One region of the Paenarthrobacter sp. GQ52 genome, then DNA from elsewhere that is predicted to be linked to it. Evidence: riboswitches for the same ligand, from Rfam matches in the RefSeq annotation. Region 1 holds a riboswitch; each other region holds the start of a gene.
The links. A riboswitch is a leader RNA that binds a small molecule or an ion and turns the genes downstream of it on or off. The one in region 1 is predicted to bind cyclic di-AMP.
Positions count from the first base shown of each region.

Region 2: another riboswitch for cyclic di-AMP. It lies ahead of AC6CH8_RS18125 (aggregation-promoting factor C-terminal-like domain-containing protein); the one in region 1 lies ahead of AC6CH8_RS00635 (C40 family peptidase).
Region 3: another riboswitch for cyclic di-AMP. It lies ahead of AC6CH8_RS11760 (hypothetical protein); the one in region 1 lies ahead of AC6CH8_RS00635 (C40 family peptidase).

Region 1 covers NZ_JCAXEJ010000001.1:134,759-138,864, reverse strand. The annotation lists gene AC6CH8_RS00650 (NTP transferase domain-containing protein) at 1-689, opposite strand, end outside; gene AC6CH8_RS00645 (HNH endonuclease) at 733-1,233, opposite strand; gene AC6CH8_RS00640 (NlpC/P60 family protein) at 1,623-2,420, opposite strand; gene AC6CH8_RS00635 (C40 family peptidase) at 2,518-3,261, opposite strand; cyclic di-AMP (ydaO/yuaA leader) riboswitch at 3,266-3,428, opposite strand; gene AC6CH8_RS00630 (M23 family metallopeptidase) at 3,574-4,106, opposite strand, start outside.
Region 2 covers NZ_JCAXEJ010000017.1:42,471-46,576, forward strand. The annotation lists gene AC6CH8_RS18115 (response regulator transcription factor) at 1-665, shown strand, start outside; gene AC6CH8_RS18120 (sensor histidine kinase) at 687-2,186, shown strand; cyclic di-AMP (ydaO/yuaA leader) riboswitch at 2,320-2,481, shown strand; gene AC6CH8_RS18125 (aggregation-promoting factor C-terminal-like domain-containing protein) at 2,485-3,339, shown strand; gene AC6CH8_RS18130 (pyridoxal phosphate-dependent decarboxylase family protein) at 3,452-4,106, opposite strand, start outside.
Region 3 covers NZ_JCAXEJ010000007.1:114,313-118,418, forward strand. The annotation lists gene AC6CH8_RS11750 (ATP-dependent DNA ligase) at 7-1,077, opposite strand; gene AC6CH8_RS11755 (hypothetical protein) at 1,123-1,356, shown strand; cyclic di-AMP (ydaO/yuaA leader) riboswitch at 1,486-1,632, shown strand; gene AC6CH8_RS11760 (hypothetical protein) at 1,635-3,104, shown strand; gene AC6CH8_RS11765 (PucR family transcriptional regulator) at 3,232-4,106, opposite strand, start outside.

The sequences.
Region 1 (4,106 bases):
ACGCCCTCAAGCTCGAAAGCCTGCAGCAGTGTGCGGCACCATTCCTCGAGCGTCTCTTCCTGGCTCTTCACGTCCGCCTCCAACTCGTAGTTAATGCCCAAAGCCGCGGCGTCCTCCCACGTATCCACGTCATCCGTGGACCCCGCGGGGACGTCAACGTCCAGCACGTTCAGCCTAGCAAGCAGGCGGAACACTGAAGAGTTCGTTAACCCCGAGCCTCCGGAAGCTACGGCCACTTCCCTTTCCAACGCAGCTGTACTGTAGGCGCCCAGGAGTGGCTGCTTCCGTCCGTCAGGAGAGACAGCCATGGCTCCTTCCACGTTTGGACTGGATGCGAGGGCAGCCCAAAGAAGGTCTACGCCGCGGGAAGCGTGCGGCATATCGCATGCCAGCACCAGGGTCCACGGGGTGCTCGGACTATTCTTCAACGCAGCCAGGCCGGCCGCGATGGCCGCAGCGGGACCGGCGAAGACCGGTTCTTCCCGTGCCCGCAGAACGCCGGCCGGTAGTTGCGTGCTTTCCGACCCGACCGGAACGTCCGGTCCCACCACCACCACAGCCGAAGCACCCCGGGCCGCCTGCAGGGCATGGGAAAGGAGGGTGCCGCCGTCGTACTCCAACGATGGCTTGGGCACGCCCCCGAGACGGGTGGCCCGGCCACCCGCCAAAATCACGGCATTGAACTCCATCCGCCCAGATTACCCGGGACGGCTGGAGACCAGCAGAAATCGATCAGGCAGCGGATTCCGGCAACAGGAACGGGTCCCAGTCCGGCGCAGGTTTCTCGAGTTCTTTGATCTGCCACATGGTTCCCTGGGGCACGCCGGGCTTGAAACGGAGATTCCAACCCATCTCTGCCAGCGTGTGGTCGCTCTTGGCGTTGTTGCATTTCAAGCACGCCGCAACCAGGTTTTCCCAGGAATCCGCGCCGCCCCTGGATTTGGGGTGGACGTGGTCTATGGTGTGGGCTGTTTTCCCGCAGTAGGCGCAGCGATGGCCGTCGCGGCGAAGTACCCCGCGGCGACTCACGGCGGTAATCCTGTTGTACCGGGGACGGATGTAGCGGTTGAGGAGGATCACGGAAGGTCTTCCGAGTATCTCCTGTGGCCCGACGACAGGCTCGTCGCCTTCGGCCACCACGCTAGCTTTCCCAGTGAGCACAAGGACCAGCGCCCGGCGGAATGTTATTACCGCCAGCGGTTCATATCCAGCATTCAGAACGAGTGTGCGCATGCACGTACCTCTTCACGGCCGCACCCGTCAGGGGCACGAGGGCCGGCTGCCCTCTGCATGTACGGGCTGTGGATCGACAACATAAGGGTAAGCACTTATATGCCGTATCAACGAATTTTTCCGTCGTTTCGCGTGCAGTGTCGGCAAGAATTCATGCGCGGTTAAAGGATGTGGCGGAAAATCAAAGGGCCACTTGGTGTGCCGCCACCACCTACTTTGAGGGGCATAACCGCCCCGACACACGTGATTTGCGGCGAGTCGGGCGGCTTTCAGAACCAAAGTGGGTGGTGGCCGCACGCCCACTACTACGGGCATCCCACGAGCCGGCAAGGGTTAAAGCAGAACACCCCGCCGGCCAAAGCCAGCGGGGTGCTCTTACGCGATGTGGATCAGCCGTTGACGCGGATGAAGACCGGGCCGGAGCCCACGTTGGCGCTGAACAGTGCCGTGGTGGATCCGTTCCATCCACCGTGAACTGCTTGGCCGTTGCCGACGTATACAGCGATGTGGGCCTGTCCGGCCAAACCGCCGTTGGCGTAGTAGGCGAGGTCGCCAGGCTGGGCTTCAGCTGCACTCACGGTGCGGCCAAGGGAGAGGTAGCCAGCGGGCCAGTCGTGGAAGTTGATACCCACGGCGGCCAGGGAGTTGGTCACAAGCATGGTGCAGTCCTGGGTGACGCCGAGCTGGGCGTAAGCTGCAGCAGCGATAGCGGCACCGAGGCCGCTGGATGCGGCGGGAGCTGCCGGAGCGGGGGTCGCGTTGCTGACGGCAACGGTTGCATTGGCTGCCGGAGCTGCGTTGGCGGTAACCGCGGTTGCCTCGTTGCTCTCGACCTTGGCTTCAACCTTAGCCGGAGCTTCCTCGACTACTACGGGAGCCGGGGCTTCCACCGTTGTGACCACGGGGCGCTCGTAGGAGATGGCCACAGTGGAGTCCGCGGCGATGGTGGCCTGGACTACCGACTGCACGTCAAGAGTGGACGTGGACGTCGATTCGCGATCCACGTTGGTATCGGCAGCGTTGGCTGCGATGCCACTGGTCAGGACCAGGCCTGAAGCTGCGGCAATAACTGCTGCCTGGCGGCCAACGCCACCGGCGTTGTTGCTGACGGCCTTGGCGATGACGGCAAGCGAGCTGGTCTTGGGGGCCTCAGCGCGGTGCCGTGCAACCTTGTTTGCACTGGTCATGATTTTCTCTTTTCGTATCCGCATGCAGTTGGGGTGCACGCGGGTAGTGGGTTGGCCAGCATGTGGGGAATGCCGGCCGACCCCGAACCGGATTTTTCTAGCGGAGGGTGTAGAACGAGGAGGTGCCGGTGGACGCTACGGAGTGCAGCAGCGTTCCCTGGCCAGGGTTCAAAGCGCTGATCATCATGCCGTTGCCGACGTAGATGCCTACGTGGGCTCCGCCGTTCTGCATGACGAGGTCGCCGGGAGCAGGAGTGCTGGTGGGCGTCATGGCCGTCCAGGCGTTGACGCGGGGGATGCTGATTCCGGCCTGTGCGTAGACCCACTGGGTGAAGCCGGAGCAATCCCAACCGTTGGGTGTGGTTCCGCCCCAAACGTAGGGAGAGCCGATGCCGGTGTAGGCAATGGCGGCGAGACCGGAGGCAGCTGCACTGGAGGCCGAATCCTTGGCCTCGGAAGACTTCGCTGTAACTGCTTCCGCTGTTTCTTCGCTGGTGGCCGCCGCGCGCTCGGTAACCTGCGCTGCGCGCTGTACTACCTTGGGGGCTTCCAGGGTGGCCACGGTGGGGCTCTCGAAGGAGACAGTGGCTGTCGGTTCTGCGGTAATCACCGCGGTAGCAACCAGCTGTTGGGTGCTGGAGGCCTCCGACTTGGAAACGTCGGTGTCTGTTGCTTGTGCCGGCAAGCCGACGGTGAGGACGAGGCCTGAGGCTGCTGCAAGGACGGCGGCCTGGCGGCCCACGGTACCTGCGTTGGAGGAAACAGCCTTGGAAAGAGTGTTCAACGGGTTCGTGCGAACCGTTTGGGCGCGATGGCGCGCAGGGGTAGTGCGTGATGACACGTAGGTAGCCTCTCCCAATGCCTGCGAGGTGAGCTGTCGGATTCGGATGGGAGTCATCCGGCCGCGCTGCTTCCAAGGAAGCTTTTGCGACTTAACCCCAAGGCCTTCTTTCGAAGGCCAGAAGTGGTTCCCCCGCCCCTGCCAGACGATTTATGCGAACGGACCTTGAGCGGTGGCAGAGCTAGGCAATCCACTCAAGTGCACCGGCCCCCTAAAAAGCCGATGCGCTCTGTACGCTACAACACTTGAAAGCGAATGTCACATTCAGGTCACGGGGCGTCCCGCTAATGCGAGAGGCAACCATCAAATGGCTTAGAGCCAGCCCATGGGGTCTACAACTTCACCGTTGACCTGGACCTCGAAGTGGAGGTGGCAGCCGGTGGAAGCGCCCGTGGTGCCGCTCAGGGCGACGGTGTCGCCGCGGTTTACGGTCTGGCCTACCTGGACGGTGAAGGACGACAGGTGGTTGTACGTGGTCTCGAGGCCATTGCCGTGGTCAACGACAACGCGGTTGCCTCCGCCGTACTCGTGCCATCCGGCGAACGTCACCTTGCCGGTGGCCGCTGCATGCACAGCCGTGCCGCACTGGGCAACGAAGTCCTGGCCACGGTGGAAGTCACCTGCGCCACCCGTGAGGGGGCTGATGCGGTAACCAAAAGGGGATGCCGTGGTGAGCGTGTCCAGGGGGCTGGCCATGCTGCCAACGGACGAGGCCCGCTGGATGCTCTCAGTCGACTGCGCGCTGAGCAGCTGCTTCAGCTTCCCGTCGGGGTCGGCAGAAGTGGCGACGGCGGCGCGGCTGAAGTCGATCTTGGCTGACGCGGCGGCGGAAACCTCGGGCTGGC
Region 2 (4,106 bases), on a different contig from region 1:
TAGTGGATGACGAACCCAGCCTCGCTGAGCTGATGAGCATGGGCCTGCGTATGGCAGGCTGGTCTGTTGCGGTCGCCGGCGATGGTCCGGAAGCAGTAAAGCTAGCCAAGGACTTCCGCCCTGACGTGCTGGTCCTGGATGTCATGCTTCCCGGATTCGACGGCGTCGAAGTCCTCAACCGCATCCGCACCTTCGCCCCGGAGGTTCCCGCCCTGTTCCTCACCGCCAAGGACGCCGTGCAGGACCGCATTGTCGGACTCGCAGCAGGCGGGGACGACTACGTCACTAAACCCTTCAGTATGGAAGAAGTCCTCCTGCGCCTCCACCGCCTGGTCCAGCGCTCGGGCGTAGCTGCCATGGACACCGCCGAGCTGGTGGTCGGCGACCTCACGCTCAACGTAGATACCCGGGAAGTAACCCGCGGCGGCCAGGATATTCCGCTCACCGCCACCCAGTTCGAGCTACTGCGGTACCTCATGGAGAACCCCAAACGAGTTGTCAGCAAAGCCCAGATCCTGGACCGTGTGTGGGATTACGACTTCGGCGGCCAGGCCAACATCGTGGAGCTCTACATCTCTTATCTGCGCAAGAAGATCGAAGCCGGCCATCCCCCGATGATCCATACCATCCGGGGTGCCGGCTACGTCATCAAGCCTGCGGACTAGCCCTTGGGCACCCTCTCGCGAATGGCCAGGAAGTCCGAAGTGTCGGCCGGACAGACTCAGCTCAGCTGGCTCAATCCCTCCACCTGGCACCTGCGTACACGCTTGGTCCTGGTGGCCATGGCACTGTTGATCGCCATTTGCGCTGCTGTGGGGGTGGTCAGCTACGCGTCCATGGACATGGTCTTCAACAGGCAGCTCGACAGGCAGTTGGAGCAGGCGTCCAGCCGCGCGAATGACTTCGGCAGGCCGCCGTCGAACTTTCCGTCATCCCCCGGCAGGCCGGATCCCTTGGAGGCGCGCGGGCAGGCGGCGGGCACGCTCAACGCGAGGATCGACGGCTCCACCGTGCGAAGCTCGGGTTTGATCGACGCCCAAGGTCACCGCGTCTCGCTCTCAGCGGACGACGAGCGGGTTCTGGTGTCGCTCCCCACGGACAACCCACCCGTGGACCGATCGCTGTCCAACGGCGATTACCGGCTGGTGGCAGTCGAAACCACTTATGGCGACGTGATTGTGACGGGCCTGCCTCTGGAGGACAAGCAGAGCGCCGAAGCCTCGCTGGTGTGGACCATGGTGCTGGTCTCGCTGGCTGGGCTGGTGGTGATCGGGCTCGTGGGAACGGTCATCATCCGCCGGACCATGCGTCCGCTTGAGCAGCTCTCCGAGGTGGCCACGAAGGTTTCGCGCCTGCCTCTCGACGCCGGTGAGGTGGCACTTGCGGTGCGCGTACCGCCGTCGGCATCCCATCCTGGAACGGAGGTGGGCAGCGTCGGCTATGCCTTGAACCAGATGCTGAACAACGTTTCGAGCGCGCTGGAAGCACGGCAGGAAAGCGAAACCAAGGTTCGCCAGTTCGTGGCCGATGCCTCGCACGAACTGCGGACTCCCCTGACCGCCATCCGGGGCTATACCGAGCTGCTGAGGATGACGGAGAACTTCACCGAGGATGGACGGAAGTCGCTGGCACGTGTCCAAAGCCAGTCCGAACGCATGACCACACTGGTGGAGGACCTTCTCCTGCTCGCTCGGCTGGATGAGGGCCAGCCCGTGAAATTTGAGGACGTGGACCTGACACAGCTCGTGATCGAAACGGTTAGTGACGAGAAAGTCATGGCACCGGACCACATCTGGCAGCTCCAGCTCCCCGATGAGCCCATCACTGTGCGCGGCGACGCCACCCAACTTCACCAGGTGCTGGCCAATTTGTTGTCCAATGCCCGCAAACACACGGATCCCGGCACCACTGTGGTCACAGGCGTCATGCTCTCCGCCGACGGCAGTGCCGTGGTGACAGTGACGGATAACGGCCCCGGAATTCCAGAAGACTTCCAAGGCCGGATCTTCTCCCGGTTTGCCCGCGCTGATGCCGCAAGATCGGGCTCTGAGGGCACCTCCGGACTCGGCTTGTCCATTGTGGAAGCCATCGTTTCAGCGCATGGCGGTAGCGTGGAAGTGACCTCGCGGCCGGGTCGCACGGAATTCACCCTCCGAATCCCTGCCGTGAGCATCGAAGGCCTATAACGAATCGGGCAAGGCGACTCACCGGCGTCGTGATCTCTGTTACCTAAATGTGACTTCTGCGGAATCCTCCTGTACCGTCGAAAGGGTGGGTCGTCCCTAGCAGGCCCACATCCGGGATGCGCCGAGCTCTGCCACTTCCCGGAGTCCGTTCTTTCTCCGAGGCAGAGACGGGGGACCCAGAGTCTCCGGGCCCAGGCCTTTTTGGCCGGCCCTTGGGGTGAAGCCGCAGCATGATGCGCGGCCGGATGACCTCATCCGAACCCGACAGCTAACTCCGCAGGCGCTGAGAGGTAATCACATGTCTGAATTTAACGATCAGACGCGCCCTTCCGCGCGTCACCGCGACGAACACAACGCACCGCTCACCAAGTCGCAGTCCGTCCTCAAGAACGCAGCCCGCCAGGGTAAGTCCGGCCACCGCATGTCCGTCGTAGCCGGTGTCGTGGCAGCTGCACTGGGCGTTGCCTCGCTCGGAACCGCCGCCAATGCCGCACTGACCCTCCCCGAGGCCAGCCGCGTAGCCGGAACCCAGTCCAGTGCGCAGGTCAACACCAACAAGTCGGCCGAGATCTCCGCCTCCCTGGATGCTGCCGCCGAAAAGGGTGCAGCCGACAGGGCCGCCGCGGTTAAGGCAACTGCTGACAAGGCTGCCGCCGAGAAGGCTGCCGCTGACCAGGCCGCAGCCGCGCAGGCCGCCGCCGAAAAGGCTGCCGCAGACCAGGCTGCCGCCCAGGCCGCAGTTGAGAAGGCTGCTGCTGACGCTGCTGCCAAGCAAGCCGCCGACGCCGCTGCTGCCGCTGCCGCCGCGGAAGCCGCAGCTGCTGCTGCCGCCCCCAAGGCCGTGGACGACCCCGCTGCTGCCAAGGCGTACGCACTGAGCATCCTTGGCAACTACGGCTGGGGCCCGGGCGAAATGACTGCCCTGAACACGCTGTGGGAGAAGGAATCGAACTGGAAGACCACGGCGATGAACGCTTCCAGCGGCGCCTACGGCATCGTCCAGTCCCTGCCTGCTTCCAAGATGGCTACCGTTGGTCCTGACTGGGAAACCAACTACCAGACCCAGATCAAGTGGGGCCTGAACTACATCAAGGAGCGCTACGGATCCCCGTCCGCCGCTCTGGGCTTCCACTTGGCCAACAACTGGTACTAAGCCAGACTGCTTGATTGCCGCGCCCGTTGCCGCCGTTCGCACCAGTACCCACTGGAGCGGATGGCGGGAACGGGCGCGGCTTTGCCGTTTCACAGGTGCGTGCCGAAGAACGCTATGCCTCCGGTTCGGCCTCCACCGCTCCCCGCACGGCTGCGATGGACGCGGCGACATCCCCGGCGTCCGTAGTCCAATTGCTCACCGAAATCCGTAAGATCTCGCGGCCACGCCACGACGAACCGGACATCCAGACCGCGCCCTCTGCCATGAGCCGCTGGGTGATCCGGTGCGTACGGTCATCGCTTCCGAAACTCACCGAGACCTGCGTGAACACGACGTCGTTGAGCACCTCCACACCAGGGATCGAGGACAGTCCTTCAGCCAAAGCACGGGCATTTGCTGCCAGGCGCTCAACCATGGAAATCACGCCGTCCCGGCCGAGCTGCCTGAGTGCGGCCCAGACCGGAATGCCCCGGGCGCGGCGGGACATCTCCGGAACTTTCTCGAAAGGATCCCCAGGCCCGGCATCCGTGGCAATGAGGTAACTCGTGTGAACGCTGAAGGCACGCCTCAAGGCTTCCGGGCGTGCCACTATTGCCAGGCCACAGTCGTAAGGGACATTCAGGGTCTTGTGGGCATCCGTTGCCCACGAATCTGCGTCTTCCACACCCGCCAACCGGCCTCGCAGCTTCGGGCTCACGGCCGCCCACAAACCAAAGGCACCATCAACGTGCACCCACGCGCCGCGATCGTGTGCCACAGCTATGGCT
Region 3 (4,106 bases), on a different contig from region 1:
AACGTCCTAGCTGTGCGGCAGCTGCAGGATCTCCCCGAGATCGTATTCAGCGGGCTCCTCCAGTTGCGAGTACGTGCAGCTCTCGGGGGTCCTGTCCGGCCGCCACCTACGGAACTGCGTGGTGTGCCGGAACCTGTCGCCTTCCATGTAGTCGTACTTCACTTCGATCACGAGTTCGGGGCGCAGGGGCACGAACGAGAAATCCTTGCCCCCGCTCCACCGGCTTTGCGCGCCGGGCATGCGTGAACCCCCGGCAGCTTCGTCCTGACTGGCCCACTCACCCCAGGGGTGCTCGCTGAGTTCGACTTGATACGGCTCAAGCTCGGCCACCAGGGCCTCCCTCCGGGCCATGGGGAACGATGCCACCACTCCCACGTGATGCAGGCGGCCAGTGTCATCGTGGAGGCCCAGCAGCATCGAGCCAACAACCTTCGCGGTCTTGTGCCAGCGGAAACCGGCCACCACACAATCCGCCGTGCGCTCGTGTTTGGTTTTGAACATCACGCGCTTGTTAGGTTGATAGGCCCCGGTCAACGGCTTGGACAGCACCCCGTCCAGTCCCGCGCCTTCCAACTGCACGAACCATTCCTGCGCCCGCTCGAGATCCGTCACTGCCGGGGTCACATGGACAGGCGGCTCGGCCTTGGCGAGCGCACGCTCCAGGATGGCGCGGCGCTCGGAGAACGGCTTGTCCATGAGGTTCTCGTCGCCCAGCGCCAGGATGTCGAACGCAATCATGGAAGCCGGAGTCTTCTCGGCGAGCATCCTCACGCGGCTGTCGGCGGGATGGATCCTTTGCTGGAGTACCTCGAATTCGAGCCTCTTGCCCTCGATCAGGACGATCTCGCCGTCGATCACGCATTTGTCCGGCAGGTTCTTCCTGAGAGCCTCCACCACTTCGGGGAAGTAGCGGGTCATTGGCTTCTCGTTGCGGCTGCCCAGGATGATCTCGTCGCCATCCTTGAAGACGATGGTCCGGAATCCGTCCCACTTGGGTTCGTAGTGCCCAACATCGGGGATGGTCGGAACGGATTTGGCGAGCATGGGCGAGACGGGTGGCATCACAGGCAGGTCCATAGACAATGTCTACCTGCCGGTGCACCGCGAAGCTAGTGTTAGGCCATGGATATCTTGCTCGTGTTGGCGGCAGTGCTCGGATTCCCGGCCCTGCTGGCCGGCGTTTGGTCCTGGTCATCGCGCCGGAGCAGCCAGGGCAAAGTCCGGCGTGGAGCCACCGGCGGGATGCTTGGAGTCGTGGACGAAGTCTTCCGCCCGGAAACTCATCAAGCCGTGCAGATCCAGAAGATCCAGCATGAGTTGCCGGCTCCCGCACCGGCACCGAAGCCTAAGTCATAGAAACCCCTCGGTTGGGCAGGCCTACCGCCCGTTACATTAATGTGACTTTACTTTCCGGCTCATGTACCGTCGTAGGGCGACCCGTATCTCCGCTGGGCCGCTTCCGGATTGACGCCGAGCTCTGCCGCAATCCGGGATCCGCCAGACCCGCGGCAGAGGCGGGGGACCCACAGTTCCCGGGCTTGGTATCCAAGTCCTCGGGGTGAAGCCGCTTAGGCGGCCGGACGGCCTCGTCCGAACCCGACAGCTAACCTCGAAGGCGTTGAGAGGCAACCACCATGTCCCCAACCATGGATCAGCCGCGCCGCGCCCAGACTGAAGGCGAGCGCACCAAGCCAACCGGACGCCGTCGGGCCCAACCCAGCGGATTCCCCACCGGAAACCCAGATGACACTGGCGCCACTAACACTGACGCTGCTGTAACAGGCACGGTTAACACAGGCACGACGCCGGAACCCGCCACTGCGGCCATGCCCACCACGGTGGCGCCTGCCACTCGTGCGGAAATTCGTGCAGCCGAGCGGGAGCGTGCAGCCCTTGCCGTGATTGCCCCTGAGGCCTCGGCCCCACAGCCGTCGCCCGAACCGTCCGAGCAGGCGGAACCCATGACTGCCGCGATACCTACGGTGCAGCCAGCGGCTCGGAGGTCGACCACACCGGGACCCCCTACCGCGGCGATCCCTATTGTGACCCCGGCCAGCGCACCCCCTGCTGGCGTGGAGCCGGATCCTCAGGAGCTGAGCGCCCAGGAGCCTGCAACCGCGGCCATTCCAGTGGTTCAGGCTTCAACGCCGGAACCTGCCACGACGGCCATTCCAGTAGTGCCTGCCCGCGAAGAATCCGCGAGCACCCCCGAAGCCGCCGAGTCACCGAGCAACGACTCGCCCCGCACCGAGTCCCTGCAAACCGAGTCACCTCGGGGTAAGTCTCCGGCGCAGCTTGCTGCCGCGGCAACGGCGTCGGCAGCACTGGCAAGCCGCAAGGATGTTCGCCGGCAGGCTGCCGCACCCTCTGACGCACCCTCTGCGGCCAGGCCCAGCCTGGGGTCCACCTCCTCCTTCGGCCGCGAACCCCACGCCGCCCTTCGGAAAGCAGCGTCGGTCAAGCACATGAGCCAGCGCATGGCCGTGGTTGCAGGTGCGCTTGGACTAGTGCTGACGGCCGGGACCTTGGGGCAAGCCCTTGAGCTTCCGTTCTTCGGCCAGGAAACTCCTACGCATGAAGCCAGCGGTGCCGACAGGAATTCGGGCTCCGCGGCCCCTGCGCCCAGTGCCTCGTATTCCACGGCTTCCGCACCATCAGCGTCGTCGCCAGCAGCCTCGTCACTTGCCACAGCGTCCTCGGAAGCCGGCCAGCCCGCGACATTAGCCGAGGCACCCGCGGCCGGGTCGTCGTCGCCGGCTCCGACCCCGAAGGTGTCCCTTGCCAACCCGGTTTGGGTTCCATCGACTGTCCCCTCCTCAGTCCCGGCCGTCCCTGGGGTGACAAGCCCAGCCCCCACCCAGCCAGCTCCCGCGCCGAGCGAGGTGCCGTCGGACACGGTCACCACACCGCCCACTACTCCGACGCCCACAACCTCACCGACCCCGACGGTCACACCAACACCGACGCCGACGCCCACACCAACGGAAACTGCAACCTCGACCTCTAAGCCCCGGCCGAGCAAGCCGCAGGCCGCCTCGGCCCCCCAGCCCAGCGAATCTGCGCTTCAAGACATCCTGGACGCAGCCCAGAAGGTCCTCGGTTGAGCACCCGCCTGCCCCGTACCTCCACTCACGCGGGGTGGCATAGCCGGTACTGCAGCAGCAGCCGGACTGCCGCTTTCCGTCGCCGGATGGGACGTTGGAGCTGCCAGCGCTTGCGGCGCTCGTAGGCTCAGATCCGCGGCCGCCCGGCCCAGCGCCGCGCCTTCAGGGCCGCATGTAACTCGAGCCGGATCGCGCCACTCAACGGATCAGCACCGATGAGTTGGCGGATCCGGCCGAGCCGGTTATAGATGCTGCTCCGGTGGAGGTGAAGTTTGGCGGCGACGTCCTGCACCGAGCCGTCATTGTCATAGAGCAGTTCCAGGACAGGCAGGAGTTCACCGTTTTTGTCCTGGTCCTCAAGGGCCTGAAAATGCACCGATCCTGTGTCATCCCAGCCGCCGGGTGCCACCAGACGATCGAAAAGTTGATAGACACCAACGGTCCGGCTGTCCACGAGCTCACCTAGCGGGAGGTCCACGGCGGCCGCCTGCGCAGCAACCTTCGACTGACGGTAAGCGCCTGATAGCTGCCGGATGACTTGGAAGGGTTCACTGATGCCCAGGATCACCCTTTCCACCTTGCGGCCAGCGCGCTTCGCAAGCTCCAGTTGATAATGCACCAGCACCTGGGCATGGTCTGCCCGGCCGCCCGACTCGCGGAACAGGACCACCGAATGTGTCTCCGTTCCGGCGCTGAACAAGGCGGCGTTGACGCCGATAGTGGACTGCAGCGCCGCTGATCGATGCGTCAGGGTAGCGGCAATAGGATCGACGTCGGACCTCGCACCATCCGGGTCGAGTATGGTGACCAACTGCCACGGACCGCGCCCTTGGATTTCCTTCCAACCCGCGACGGCGGCCACAGCGTTCGATTCGCCGCCGCAGGCTGACAGAAACTCCTGCTCACGCCTTCGCCGGAACTCCGATTCGGCCGTATTGGAATCAAGGAGCAAGCCCGCCAACAGGTCCAGCTCGTCCCGCACGCCGGGCAGTTCGGCGAGTA